4 regions of the Marinomonas phycocola genome follow, and region 3 is predicted to be linked to each of the others. Evidence: predicted binding sites of a transcription regulator. Region 3 holds the regulator's gene; each other region holds the start of a gene.
The links. The regulator LexA, encoded in region 3, represses DNA repair genes until DNA is damaged. The targets are predictions, from matches to a motif close to TACTGTNTANNTANACAGTA.

Region 1 (3,219 bases), on a different contig from region 3:
TTCCATAATTTGTTTTCCAAAAAGCGTTCGACCCGAATCCCACTTTTTTATTACGTTTTAATGTCCAAACGCCAGACTCTTGATAGCTTTGTTCAAATAATAGTGCACCACTGAAACCATCATAAATATAAATATCAAGCATGATATTGCGTTCGTTGGTTTCTTTATTAGCCCATCTTAAAAGTGAGTTCAATGGCGTATCTTGATTTGGGTTTCTAGGATTCAGTTCATCGATGTCGCGTATGACACCGCTGACCACGTACTGAACGCCCAACTCTTCACCAATTTTAGCGACATCAGTGAGAGAGCCATCAACATTTCTTGAGGTTGGCGCGTTAATGAGGTCTGGGTAAATGAGTATTTCTGTGGCGGCTAGGGCATGTAAATAGCCCTGTTTGTTGATTTCATTTGTTAAGCTTTTAGGGAGTGCCCGTGGGATATTGTGCAGCGCACCGACATTGGCGTGTTGAGGTGACTGTAAGGCGAATCCTGTGATCCCAACGGATTTTTTATAAAGATTTGTTGCGCCATTTCGGCATTGCATTTCATCGGTGATTTCGGTGGAAATGCGTATTTTTAGAATGTTATCGTCAATGATTTCAGACAAGATCTTTGTTGATTCAGCGAACCCTGCGGATTGCAGGTGAATGGAGGAATCCAGTTGGCCATTATCAAGTTTGTCATTTGCAATTAAGGTTGCACTAGACTGTAAAACGGCTTGTTTGATCGCTTGTTCTGTTGCTCGATAACGAGCGTCTTCAATATCATTGTTATAAATGATGGCTCGACCAGACGATTCTATACTGGCCGCATTTAAAGGATAACCGCTTAGTAAGGCGATGCTGAGTGTACTGAGCGAGAGGCGCTTAAAAAAACTGTTCATTATTCTACAGAATAAAAGTTGTTAGTTTGACTTTGTGCTTTACTGGTATCAGCACTACGATAGGATGGACGAATTTGGCAAGCCGGATTGGATTTTATGCTTTCTGGTGTACCTGCGCATTGACGAAAGTTTTCTTGTAGCGCCATTTCTACGACGGTTTCAAAACTGCCATCATCCAATTCTCGTTGGGAAACCACTTTTGCACCAACAAGGTATGCATCTACGTATGTTCTGAGCTCGTCGTTCTGAGTCATCATATTACTTAGAGTAGATGATCCATTGATTTTTAAACCATAAACACGTTCAGACAAATTACGGTAGGCGTCTAACTTTGATCCGCGCAGTGAGAGTAGTTTGGCTTGAGACTTGGAGAACTTTTTATTGCTAATCGGTGCTGAGTAACCCGTTGCATTGATAATGATGGGCTCTCTAGGAATCACATCGATAATTTCGAAAGGGCTGCCGTTGTTACTGCTGCTATTGTTATCCAATAATGAATTACTGACAGTGTTGTTATTGCAAGGGGCGATGTTGGTACAGTTGTTTGCATTTTGCAGTGCATTACATGCTGTTAACAACACGCTGGCGAAACATAAAAGGTACACAGGTTTGAAAAAACGCATTGCAATGTCTCCTAATTCTTTCTTAAATCGCACCACGTTATATTTGTGGTGTTTTAGTGATCTTTATTAATGAACCCTGTAAATAATAATCTTACGAGGAGTGGGCTGTTGAGATTGATTTTTTGGTTCTTCTTCAGTGATTACGGTATTCATTGGGTTTGAAGGCTTAATTATTTCTTCTTCGCTCGACGTTTTATGATAAGTATAGTTGCACCCTGATAGCATCACGGTAAATGATGTAAGAATGGACAGTGCTGTATAATTCATATTACCCATATCCTGATGATCGCCTTAGGTAATTAGTTTACGGCTTTTTCTTGCATATCTTAAAGGATAATTTGTTTGTAAGGAAAATTAGATGAAAATAACGCCAATGAAGAAATGAATTTATGCGGAAATGATGAATACAGCTGTTTTTATATACAGTATTTGTGGTATTTTCAGTATTCTTAATTGCTTTTATTTAAGTTATGTCCCAGAGAAAAATTATTCATATTGACGCGGATTGTTTCTTTGCTGCGGTAGAAATGCGTGATCGTCCAGAATTGCGTGCTGTTCCTTTGGCTATCGGAGGTCCGTCTGCGTCAAGAGGCGTGATTTCAACAGCGAATTATAACGCCCGTAAATACGGTGTTCGCTCAGCGATGTCTTCGGCCCATGCTGTTCGACTTTGCCCTCAGTTAACCATTATCCCCGGAAACATGCAGAAATATCGTGAAGTGTCACAACAAATGCGATCTGTTTTTAATGAATTTACGGATCGGATCGAACCTCTTTCTTTAGATGAAGCGTATCTTGACGTGACTGACGTGACGCTGTGTAGAGGCAGTGCAACCTTAATGGCAGAAGACATTCGACAAAAAATCTTTCAAATAACAGGAATTACAGTGTCTGCGGGCATTGCCAGTAATAAGTTTTTAGCCAAAGTTGCCAGCGATTGGAATAAACCAAATGGTCAATTTGTTGTGACGCCAGAATCGCAAAGTGAATTTGTTAAAACCATTCCAATTAAAAACATTTGGGGGCTTGGTAAAGTAGGCCAGGAAAAGCTGCATAAGCTAAACATTGAAACCTGTCTGGATTTACAACAAGTCGACTTTACGGTGTTATTAAAGCAGTTTGGTAGCTTTGCCTATCGTTTGTCTCAGTTGGCTTTAGGGATTGATGAACGTGAAGTGCAAGTCAATCGAATTCGTAAAAGCCTTTCGGTGGAGCATACATACGATAAAGATTTGCAGACAATGGGGGAATGCTTATTGCAAATTCCCATATTGATGGAAGAACTGACACGCCGCATGTCGAATAAAAAAGAAGCCTTACACCCGAGTAAATTTTATGTGAAAGTGAAATTTGATAATTTTCAACAAACGACGGTGGAAAAAACCTATCAACCTGGTGAAGAAGACACTTTCTTTAGAATGCTAATGAGTGAAGCCATTGCTCGTCAATCTCGACCTGTGCGCTTACTTGGGCTGGGATATCGGTTAAAATCGGATAATGCCATGCAAATGCAGTTACCGTTAGACGAGTAATACGTGTTGAGTGGGTTCATTTTTAAAATAGAGGATTAAAGAATGCCATTGTTAGAATGTGTTGTTGTAGAAACGTCTCCCTCAGTAGACAGTGCGGTTATTTGGCTACATGGTCTAGGGGCGGACGGACACGATTTTCAACCGATTGTTGAAAGTTTAGCATTGCCGGATGAACTAGGCG
Region 2 (3,219 bases), on a different contig from region 3:
CAATACCTGATTGCTTTTTGAATTCGCTTGCTAGGAATTCAATAACACGCATATCAAAATCTTCACCGCCTAGGAACGTATCACCGTTTGTCGCTAATACTTCGAATTGCTTCTCACCATCAACGTCTGCGATTTCAATAATAGAAATATCAAATGTACCACCACCAAGGTCGTATACAGCGATAACAGAATCGCCAGCATTTTTATCTAAACCGTATGCCAATGCAGCTGCTGTTGGCTCATTGATTATACGTTTCACTTCAAGACCAGCAATTTTGCCCGCGTCTTTTGTTGCTTGACGCTGAGAGTCATTGAAGTAAGCAGGAACCGTGATAACCGCTTCAGACACAGTCTCACCAAGATAGTCTTCTGCTGTTTTCTTCATTTTTTTCAAAACTTCAGCAGAAATTTGTGGTGGAGCTTTCTTATCGCCTTTTGCCTCAACCCACGCATCGCCATTTTCTGCTTGAATAATTTTGTATGGCACCATAGAGATGTCTTTTTGTACAACATCATCTTTAAAACGACGACCAATCAAACGCTTAACCGCAAATAAAGTATGTGTTGGGTTTGTTACAGCTTGACGTTTTGCTGATTGACCAACCAAAATTTCACCATCTTCTGCATACGCAACAATGGATGGGGTGGTTCGATCGCCTTCAGCATTTTCAATTACACGAGCTTTGTCACCGTCTAATACGGAAACACAAGAGTTTGTTGTACCTAAATCTATACCAATGATTTTACCCATGGTTTTTTCTCCAGTAAAAATCAGTTATTACATTTGTTAATTCTGTATTTGGGTGCTCTTTTGAGCATTTCAACCAATCAGTGTCAAAAAAGTGACAGAGTATTACGCCGCGCTTGAAACAACGACCATTGCTGGACGTAATAAACGACCGTGCAAGGTGTAACCTTTCTGAATAACGTCCATAACAGTGTTCGGTTCTAAATCAGGATTCGGCACCATAGTAATGGCTTGATGAAAATCTGGGCTAAAGGGTTCGCCATGAGGGTCAACCGCTTTAACTTCAAAGCGAGATAATGTTTCAACTAAGCTTTTCAACGTTAATTCAACGCCTTCACGTACTAAATCTTCACCTTCCGATTTTTCCGTAGAACTTAACGCTCGCTCTAAATTGTCTGCTACTACAATCACTTCTTTAGCGAATTTTTCTAAACCAAATTTATGCGCTTTCTCGATGTCCAAATCCGCACGACGACGAATATTTTGCACATCAGCTTGCGCACGTAGCGCCGCTTCTTTGTATTTAGTCGCTTCTTCTAAAGCAAAGGACAGTTGCTCATCAAACTCTGAAGAAAACACTTCAGACTCTGGCTCTACAATAGACTCTACATTCTCTGATTGAATGTTTTCTGCTTCGTTATTCAAATCTTGCTCCGCGTCAAAAGACGAATTTTTTTGCTTATCACTCATTACTTCCTCCAAATAACAGAACGTGTTCATTGTCTGTGTGGGATATATGGGGATTGGGTTCTACCTTTCAATAGCAAATCCTCATTAAATTTAAGGGAATTTTTTTTATTGCCAACCCTTGTCAAAAAACAACAAAATACTGTATAAATAACCATGTGTTTTCAGATTTATATTAAACAAAGCGCATACACATCCCTCATGGAGAGCAAATAACCATGTTAACCAATATATCAATTACTAATTTTGCTATTGTTGAGTCACTCGAACTTGAATTCCGCAAGGGAATGACAGTCATTTCCGGAGAAACAGGTGCGGGTAAATCCATTATGGTAGATGCATTGTCCCTATGTCTTGGCGCAAGAACAGACAGTGGCGTGGTTAGACATGGGGAAAATAAAGCAGAAATTAACGCAACGTTCGATGTGAGCGAAAACGTCGCCATTCAAAAATGGTTACAAGAAAGGGACCTAGAGTCTGACCAACATTGCAGCCTGCGTCGTATTGTCACCAAAGAAGGTAAATCAAAAGCCTATATAAACAACCGCCCTTGCGCATTGGCTGATTTAAAGTCCGTAGGTTCGCATCTAATAGACATACACGGTCAACACGAACACCAGTCATTATTGAAAAAAAGCGCCCAGAGAGCCCAATTGGATGCCTTCGGAGGGTTAGAGCCTCTGGCTCAGGAGGTCAAAAAACATTTCCATGACTGGAAACAAATCAAAACAGAACTCAACGCCCAACTCAATCGATCAGCAGACCAAGAAGCTCGTATTCAACTGCTTTCCTATCAAGTCCAAGAATTGGAGCAACTCGCGCTAAAAGAAGGAGAGCTGAAAGCGCTGGAAGATGAACAAAGCTTCCTCGCTACCGTTGCCGACGCCCAACAAAAAGCCTATCAAACTAGCCTTATTTTATCGGAAGATGAAAACAACAATATTCAAACTTTGTTGAATCATGCTGTATTAACCGCATCCAGTATTCAAACTCGCACACCTCAATTACAAAGTGCATGCGATTTAATGAATGAGGCCCTAATTCAGATTGAAGAAGCCTGTGATAGCCTTTCCCATTATCAAGACACATTAGAGCAAGACCCTTCTCGCTTGGCCGAGGTAGAACAACGCCTAAGTGACATTTACAACACCGCACGCAAGCACAAAACATCGCCTGAAATGCTATTGATACTTCAAGAAAGCATTACAGCCGATTTAAATGACGTGTTAGGTAGTCACGAAAATTTAGACACGCTAAAAGAAAAAGAAGAACAGATTTATCAGAAACTAACAGACATCGCGACTGAACTTACAGAACTCAGGATTCAAGCAAAAGATCGACTTTCGAGCAAAGTAGAAGAGCAAATTCATGCCTTGGGAATGCCTTATGCGCAGTTTCAAATTCATTGCCTCCCACTCGATGAAGTAAGCAGTAGTGGTTTTGAAGATATTGAATACATGATTGCCTCCAATCCAGGGCAACCAGCGCAGCCTCTGCGAAAAGTTGCATCAGGTGGTGAACTGTCAAGAATCAGCTTAGGCATCCAAGTTGTAACGGCCAGCACATCCACTATTCCGCCCCTTATTTTTGATGAAGTAGACGTCGGCATCAGCGGTGGTATTGCTGAAGTTGTTGGACGCATGCTCAGATCGGTAGGTTCAAAAGGCCAAGTTTTCTGCGTGACCCATTTGGCACAAGTTGCCGCTCAAGGCCACCAGCACTTATTGGTGAAAAAAGAAGTCGAAGAACAGCAAACTTCCTCTGCAGTCACCACGTTAAGAGCT
Region 3 (3,219 bases):
ATCTTGGATGGAAAAAGCGTATGAAGATTCTGCACTATTTCATCTGAAGAGCGGATTAAACGGCTTGCTTCAAGAGGTGTGTGCGAACTATTCATTGCAGCACGACTTGGATATTTCCCGCCTTTTGGAGCAGGCAAATCAAAAAGGCATTTCAATTCCTGTATTACAGGAGCTGAATGCTTTATCATCTGACCCATCAAGTTGGCTTTCCCAATTAGAGAAAGCGTATGTTACGGCTTATGAGTGCTACTCAAGACCTCAGGGCGTTGTGATGAGCAACGTGATTGTGAGTAGCAGTAGCTCAGAAAATTCGATAGCATTCTATTTACAATCTATCTCGGAGTTAGCTCTTCGATATAGAGAAGAGTCCACAGAGTATTAAGAATGAATGAAGCTTATTTAGAAATTGTTGAATTAGATAATGGTGATATTGTGTTGCGCCCAGTCAATGCAGATAAAAATGAAAACTCTGAGCCGTTAGCTGTATTAACGATTTCTGATGATACAAAAGCGTTTTTGCAAAATCGTTATTTTGATTTAGCAAAGTGTATGTTCCATGCGGGTATAGACTTTGTTTACTCAGAAGACTTTAACGACATGCCAGAAGACGACTTTATTGAAGACTTTGAAACAGTAGTTGATACGCCAAAAACACTGCATTAATGTATCAGAGTGGATTTGATTCAATAGTTGAACGCCATCTTCATAAAAGAGCCCCTATAAAAAGAATATATTTCAATTTATAAAGGCTCTTTTATTTTCGATAAAGCGTTAGGAGCATTAGAGGGATTGCCTGATAACACCAACTGATATGCCCTCAATAGCAAATTCAGTGGTTTCTAAGTCGACTGTAATGTCATTAAACTCACTGTTTTCTGCAATTAGATGAATGATTTTACCATCTTGTTGAAAACGTTTTACGGTTACTTCGTTATCGATTCGAGCGACAACAACCTGACCATTTTTCACCGAATTGGTTTTATGAACGGCAATTAAATCACCGTCAAAAATCCCTATGTCTTTCATACTCATTCCAGTGACAGAGAGGAAATAATCTGCTTTTGGATAGAACATTTCAGGTGGAATCTGAACATAAGACGAGACGTTTTCCTGCGCTAATATGGGAAAACCAGCGGCTACTTTTCCTATGATGGGCAAACCAATGTCCACAGGAAGTTCATCGGATAGTTCTTCAACTATTTTTAATCCTCTGGAGGCACCTGGTAAGATCTCTATAGCACCTTTTTTCGATAATGCTTTAAGATGCTCCTCAGCGGCATTAGGGGATTTAAATCCCAAGTGTTTTGCAATTTCGGCCCGAGTGGGGGGAAAACCTGTTTCAGCAATGAATTCGCGTATCATGTCCATTACTTCGGATTGTCTTTTTGTTAATTTAATCATAAGGCATCTGGTTGTTTGTACAGTTACTGTTATTATATACAGCTTTTAAAGATGTTCTCAATTAAATAATGCTTTCAGATGAATTAAAGACAAAAATACATAGTGCTTATAGAGCGTCTTTGGCTGCAAAAAGCCATAAGCCACGTTTAGGGCAAAAACAGATGATTGCCACAATTGCTCGTACAATTGGCAATATTAAGCAAGACTCTGAAGGTGTCCGTTTGGGAGAGAAGCACGTTGCCGTTGTAGAGGCGGGCACTGGCACAGGTAAAACTCTGTCCTACTGCCTATCGGTTATTCCCATCGCAAAAGAACGTGGCAAAAAACTGGTAATCTCCACCGCCACCGTCGCTCTGCAAGAGCAAATTTTGCACAAAGAGCTTCCAGATCTTTTGAAACATACAGATTATCATTTTGCTTATACTCTTGCGAAGGGGAGAGGGCGTTATCTGTGTCTTAATCAATTGGAAGGCTTTTTAGATTCCGAAACTCAGGTTATGGAAGACATGTTTGCGAGTTTATTTGAACAACATCGACAGGCTGGTGATGTGAATGCCGCTCTATATCAAGAAATGGACAATGCTATTAAGTCTGGCGATTGGGATGGGGATAAAGACAACTGGAAGGGCATTTTACGAGAAGATGATTGGCGCAGAGTGACGACGGATCATCAGCAATGCACCAATCGTAATTGTGCTAATTTTTCCGCTTGTCCGTTTTATAAAGCAAGAGCTGAAATCGAGACAGCAGACGTGATTGTTGCTAATCACGATTTAGTTCTGGCGGATTTGTCTTTAGGGGGAGGTGCTATTTTAACGAACCCGAGTGACACGGTTTATGTTTTTGATGAAGGACATCACCTACCTGATAAAGCCATTAGTCACTTTCGTCATGAAATGCGGTTACAACAAAGCATTCAATGGCTGAGGCAGCTAGAAAAAAATCTAGTTTCTCTTAAGCAAGAATTGACGGATGACATCAGTCTTACAGGGCAATTGTTGTTAAAAATACCTCAGCAAGTTCAAACATTGGTAAATTTTATCCAGTATGCACAGCAAGGTCTTGCGCCTTTTATTGCTGATAAAAACCTAGACAGTGATAACAATGTTCACCGATTCGAATTTGGTGTGATCCCCGACGGACTGAGGCAATTGGCCTACAGCTTACAAACCGGTTTTCAAAAGCTCTTTGGCAGTATTGAAAGCATTCAAGATGAGTGCAAAAAAGCGAAGCAGAATGAAGGTATGGGCCTGACTCAAGAGGTGGCAGATACATGGATGCCTATTTTGGGGGTTGTGCTATCACGCCTAGAGCAGTCAAAAGCGCTATGGCAATTGTATTCTACTTTAGACGATTTGAATTACCCGCCTAATGCTCGTTGGCTTACCTTGTCTGGTAGTGGCATGGAACAAGACATAGAGCTTGGTGGTTCCCCTATTTTAGCTGCACACACATTGCGTCAGCAATTATGGGATAAGTGTTACGCCGCTGTTGTGACCTCGGCAACATTAACTGCATTAAATAATTTTTCTCGTTTTAATATGAGAAGCGGTGTTCCGCATGAAAGTGAATATTTAAGAGTAATCAGTCCATTTGATTTTCAAAATAAAGGCCAACTTATCATTCCCAAAATGGATTGTGAGCCAACACAGGTAGAGCGTCATACAAGCGTTATTGTGGATTACTTAAATAACCAAGTTGATATACAAGGCGCAAGTTTGGCGCTCTTTTCGTCTCGTAAGCAAATGGAAGAAGTGTCTCTGCAAGTTGAGGCTAAGTTGCAGGCGATCATGTTGGTTCAAGGGGAACAATCCAAGC
Region 4 (3,219 bases), on a different contig from region 3:
TTTAATTCTTTGATTCGGGACGCTTATCTTTCGTGTGCCATTGAGAAACTGACCTGTAATTGAATTTGGGTTATTCATTACGTCTTCAGGTGTTCCGTGAGCAATAACCTGACCACCGTGAATGCCTGCTCCAGGACCAATATCGACAACAAAGTCTGCAACTCTTATGGCGTCTTCATCGTGTTCGACAACTATGACAGTATTACCGAGATCCCTTAATCGAGTTAATGTGGCAATTAAGCGTTCATTATCTCGTTGATGCAACCCAATGGAGGGTTCATCCAATATGTACATGACACCTACAAGGCCTGCGCCAATCTGGCTTGCAAGCCGGATACGCTGAGCTTCTCCTCCAGATAAAGAATCTGCTTTTCGGTCAAGCGTTAAATACTCTAATCCGACATTAGCAAGGAAAGTTAAGCGATCTCGTATCTCCTTCAAAATTTTTGACGCAATTTCACCCTTCGAGCCCGGTAGTGTAAGACTATCAAAATAACTTAAGCAATCTGCAATAGGTTTGGAGGTGATGTCTGGAATGGTTAATTCTTCTATAAATACGTTTCGTGCCGCTTTATTTAATCGAGCTCCATGGCATTCGGGACACGCTTGAACGCTGATATATTGCGACAAATCATCGCGAACTGAGTCTGACTCTGTTTCGTGGTAACGACGTTGTAAGTTTGGAATAACACCTTCAAATGCATGTGAACGAGTCATTTTATCTCCACGTTCATTGATATACACGAAAGAAATTTTATCTTTACCTGAACCATTTAAAATGTGTTTCTTGTGTTTTTCAGGAATGTCTTTAAATGGCAATTCGATATCAAACTCATAATGTTCCGCAAGAGCCTGTAGCTGTTGAAAATAGAAGATGCTACGTCTTCCCCAGCCTCGAATAGCGCCTTCAGCAAGCGTTAGACTATCATCTACAACAATAAGACTTGAATCAAAAAGTTGGTGTGTTCCTAGACCATCACAGGTAGGACAGGCTCCGTTTGGATTATTAAAAGAAAAGAGCCTTGGTTCAAGTTCGGTAATACTGTAACCACAGACAGGGCAGGCGAATTTGCTTGAAAAAATATGAATTTCTTTTGGTGAATCCATATTAATCACTTTTGCGATGCCATCGGACAGTGTCAGGCAAGTCTCAAACGACTCGGCAAGGCGCAGTTGTAAATCTTTTCTTACTTTGAAGCGATCTATTACGACTTCAATGGTATGCTTCTTGTTTTTTTCTAAGGTCGGAGCATCATCTAAATCAACAACTAAGCCGTCAATGCGTGCACGAATAAAGCCTTTTGATAATAAATCACTAATAGTATGTAAGTGTTCGCCTTTACGGTCTTTGACTACTGGGGCTAAGAGCATTAGCTTTGTATCTACGGGTAACGAAAGGACTTTATCCACCATTTGTGAAATGGTTTGTGCTTCTAAAGGCTCTCCATGGTCAGGGCATCTTGGCTGTCCTGCTCTGGCAAACAATAATCGTAGATAATCGTATATTTCAGTAATTGTTCCAACGGTAGATCGTGGATTATGAGATGTGGACTTTTGCTCTATTGATATGGCGGGTGACAGGCCTTCAATATGGTCAATATCTGGTTTTTCCATCATTGATAAAAATTGGCGTGCATACGTTGAGAGTGATTCAACATAGCGCCTTTGCCCTTCAGCATAAAGCGTATCAAATGCTAAAGACGATTTCCCTGAGCCAGAAAGACCCGTTATGACAATGAGTTTGTCCCTTGGAATATCTAGGTCAATATTTTTGAGGTTATGGGTACGCGCCCCTCGAATGGTGATATTATCCATTTGTCTCCGACCCTGTAATAAAACATAAAAATCATTATACGTATTTGTTAAAATAACTGTCTATTTTTACAGTAGTTATGATAGAGCTTCAACGCTATTTTTTGTAAAATATGAATTTATCAACATTTCTTTTTTAATTTTACGCGGTACCAACTTTATTATGGATGCATTCGAGCGTCGTTCAGTGATTGCTCTGGCAACGGTGTATTTATTCCGTATGCTGGGTCTCTTTCTTATCATACCGATCATTAGTATTTCTGCAGTGGATCTGAATGGGGCGAATACGGCTTTAATTGGTACAGCAATTGGCATTTATGGCTTAACTCAAGCGTTATTACAAATTCCAATGGGAATGTTGTCAGATAATGTCGGCCGTAAGAAAATTATTATAATCGGCCTTATTTTGTTCGCACTTGGTAGTATTTTATGCGCAAACGCAAATGACATTATTAGTTTAATTGTCGGTCGTGCAGTTCAAGGCTCGGGAGCGATCGCTAGTACATTGATGGCTCTTCTTAGTGATGTGACTCGCGAACAAAATAGAACCAAAGCGATGGCAACAGTGGGTATCAGTATTGGAGTATCCTTTATGCTATCTCTTGTTTTAGGTCCATGGTTGTATTCATTAATTGGTTTATCAGGTTTGTTCTACTTGTCTTTTATCTCGTCCTTGCTCGGCATACTTTTAATTATTTGGATGATTCCAAACATAACGCAACATACGTTCAGAAGAGATACGACGCCCAGTTTATCGGCATTAGGAAGGGTTTTGAAAAATACTCAACTAGGCTCTATGAATGTCAGCGTGTTCTTATTGCATGCAAGTCTAACTGCGTTATTTATTTGTATTCCCAGTTTCTTAATTATTCAGTTTGACTTCCCTTTATTAAATCATAGTTGGCTTTACTTATTAGTCATGGGATTGGCGTTTATTGGTATGATACCATTAGTCATTATTGCGGAAGCGAAAGGGAAAATGAAACAGGTCATGACAGCTGTTATGTTTCTGCTGTCTATTTCCATTATGTTAATGGCATTTATACCAAGTATGGTCTTGTTTGGTGTGTTGCTGTGGGTTTATTTTGTGGCTTTTAATACATTAGAAGCGACCTTACCATCGGTTGTTAGTAAACTGTCTCCCGTGGGCTATCGTGGAACAGCCATGGGGGTATTTTCGACTCATCAATTCTTAGGTGCTTTTATTGGTGGTGTTGGCGGTGGATGGTTGTTGCAAAGCACGTCTGTAGAAACGTTGTTTATTACGGTAGGAGCGGCCTTATTTATTTGGTCTTTGTTATTGTTGAACCAGCCTGCACCCCCAACGCTAACCAGTTTGGCGTTTAGTCTAGACAGCTATAATAATGAAGACATCAAAGAGTTATCGTTACAATTAATAAACATCCA

Region 1: a site for LexA is predicted at 1,915-1,934, ahead of dinB (DNA polymerase IV). Genes of this name have one in related genera too.
Region 2: a site for LexA is predicted at 1,576-1,595, ahead of recN (DNA repair protein RecN). Genes of this name have one in related genera too.
Region 4: a site for LexA is predicted at 1,870-1,889, ahead of uvrA (excinuclease ABC subunit UvrA). Genes of this name have one in related genera too.

Annotation. Positions count from the first base shown of each region.
Region 1 covers NZ_JBLIXL010000021.1:3,676-6,894, reverse strand. Annotated here, with positions in the region: gene ACMUMJ_RS13510 (flagellar assembly protein T N-terminal domain-containing protein) at 1-883, opposite strand, end outside; gene ACMUMJ_RS13505 (LPP20 family lipoprotein) at 883-1,506, opposite strand; gene dinB (DNA polymerase IV) at 1,977-3,038, shown strand; gene ACMUMJ_RS13495 (alpha/beta hydrolase) at 3,081-3,219, shown strand, end outside.
Region 2 covers NZ_JBLIXL010000021.1:34,630-37,848, forward strand. Annotated here, with positions in the region: gene dnaK (molecular chaperone DnaK) at 1-751, opposite strand, end outside; gene grpE (nucleotide exchange factor GrpE) at 854-1,438, opposite strand; gene recN (DNA repair protein RecN) at 1,654-3,219, shown strand, end outside.
Region 3 covers NZ_JBLIXL010000013.1:71,071-74,289, forward strand. Annotated here, with positions in the region: gene ACMUMJ_RS10945 (DUF6586 family protein) at 1-382, shown strand, start outside; gene ACMUMJ_RS10950 (hypothetical protein) at 385-663, shown strand; gene lexA (transcriptional repressor LexA) at 781-1,401, opposite strand; gene dinG (ATP-dependent DNA helicase DinG) at 1,470-3,219, shown strand, end outside.
Region 4 covers NZ_JBLIXL010000004.1:24,146-27,364, reverse strand. Annotated here, with positions in the region: gene uvrA (excinuclease ABC subunit UvrA) at 1-1,815, opposite strand, end outside; gene ACMUMJ_RS04240 (MFS transporter) at 1,976-3,219, shown strand, end outside.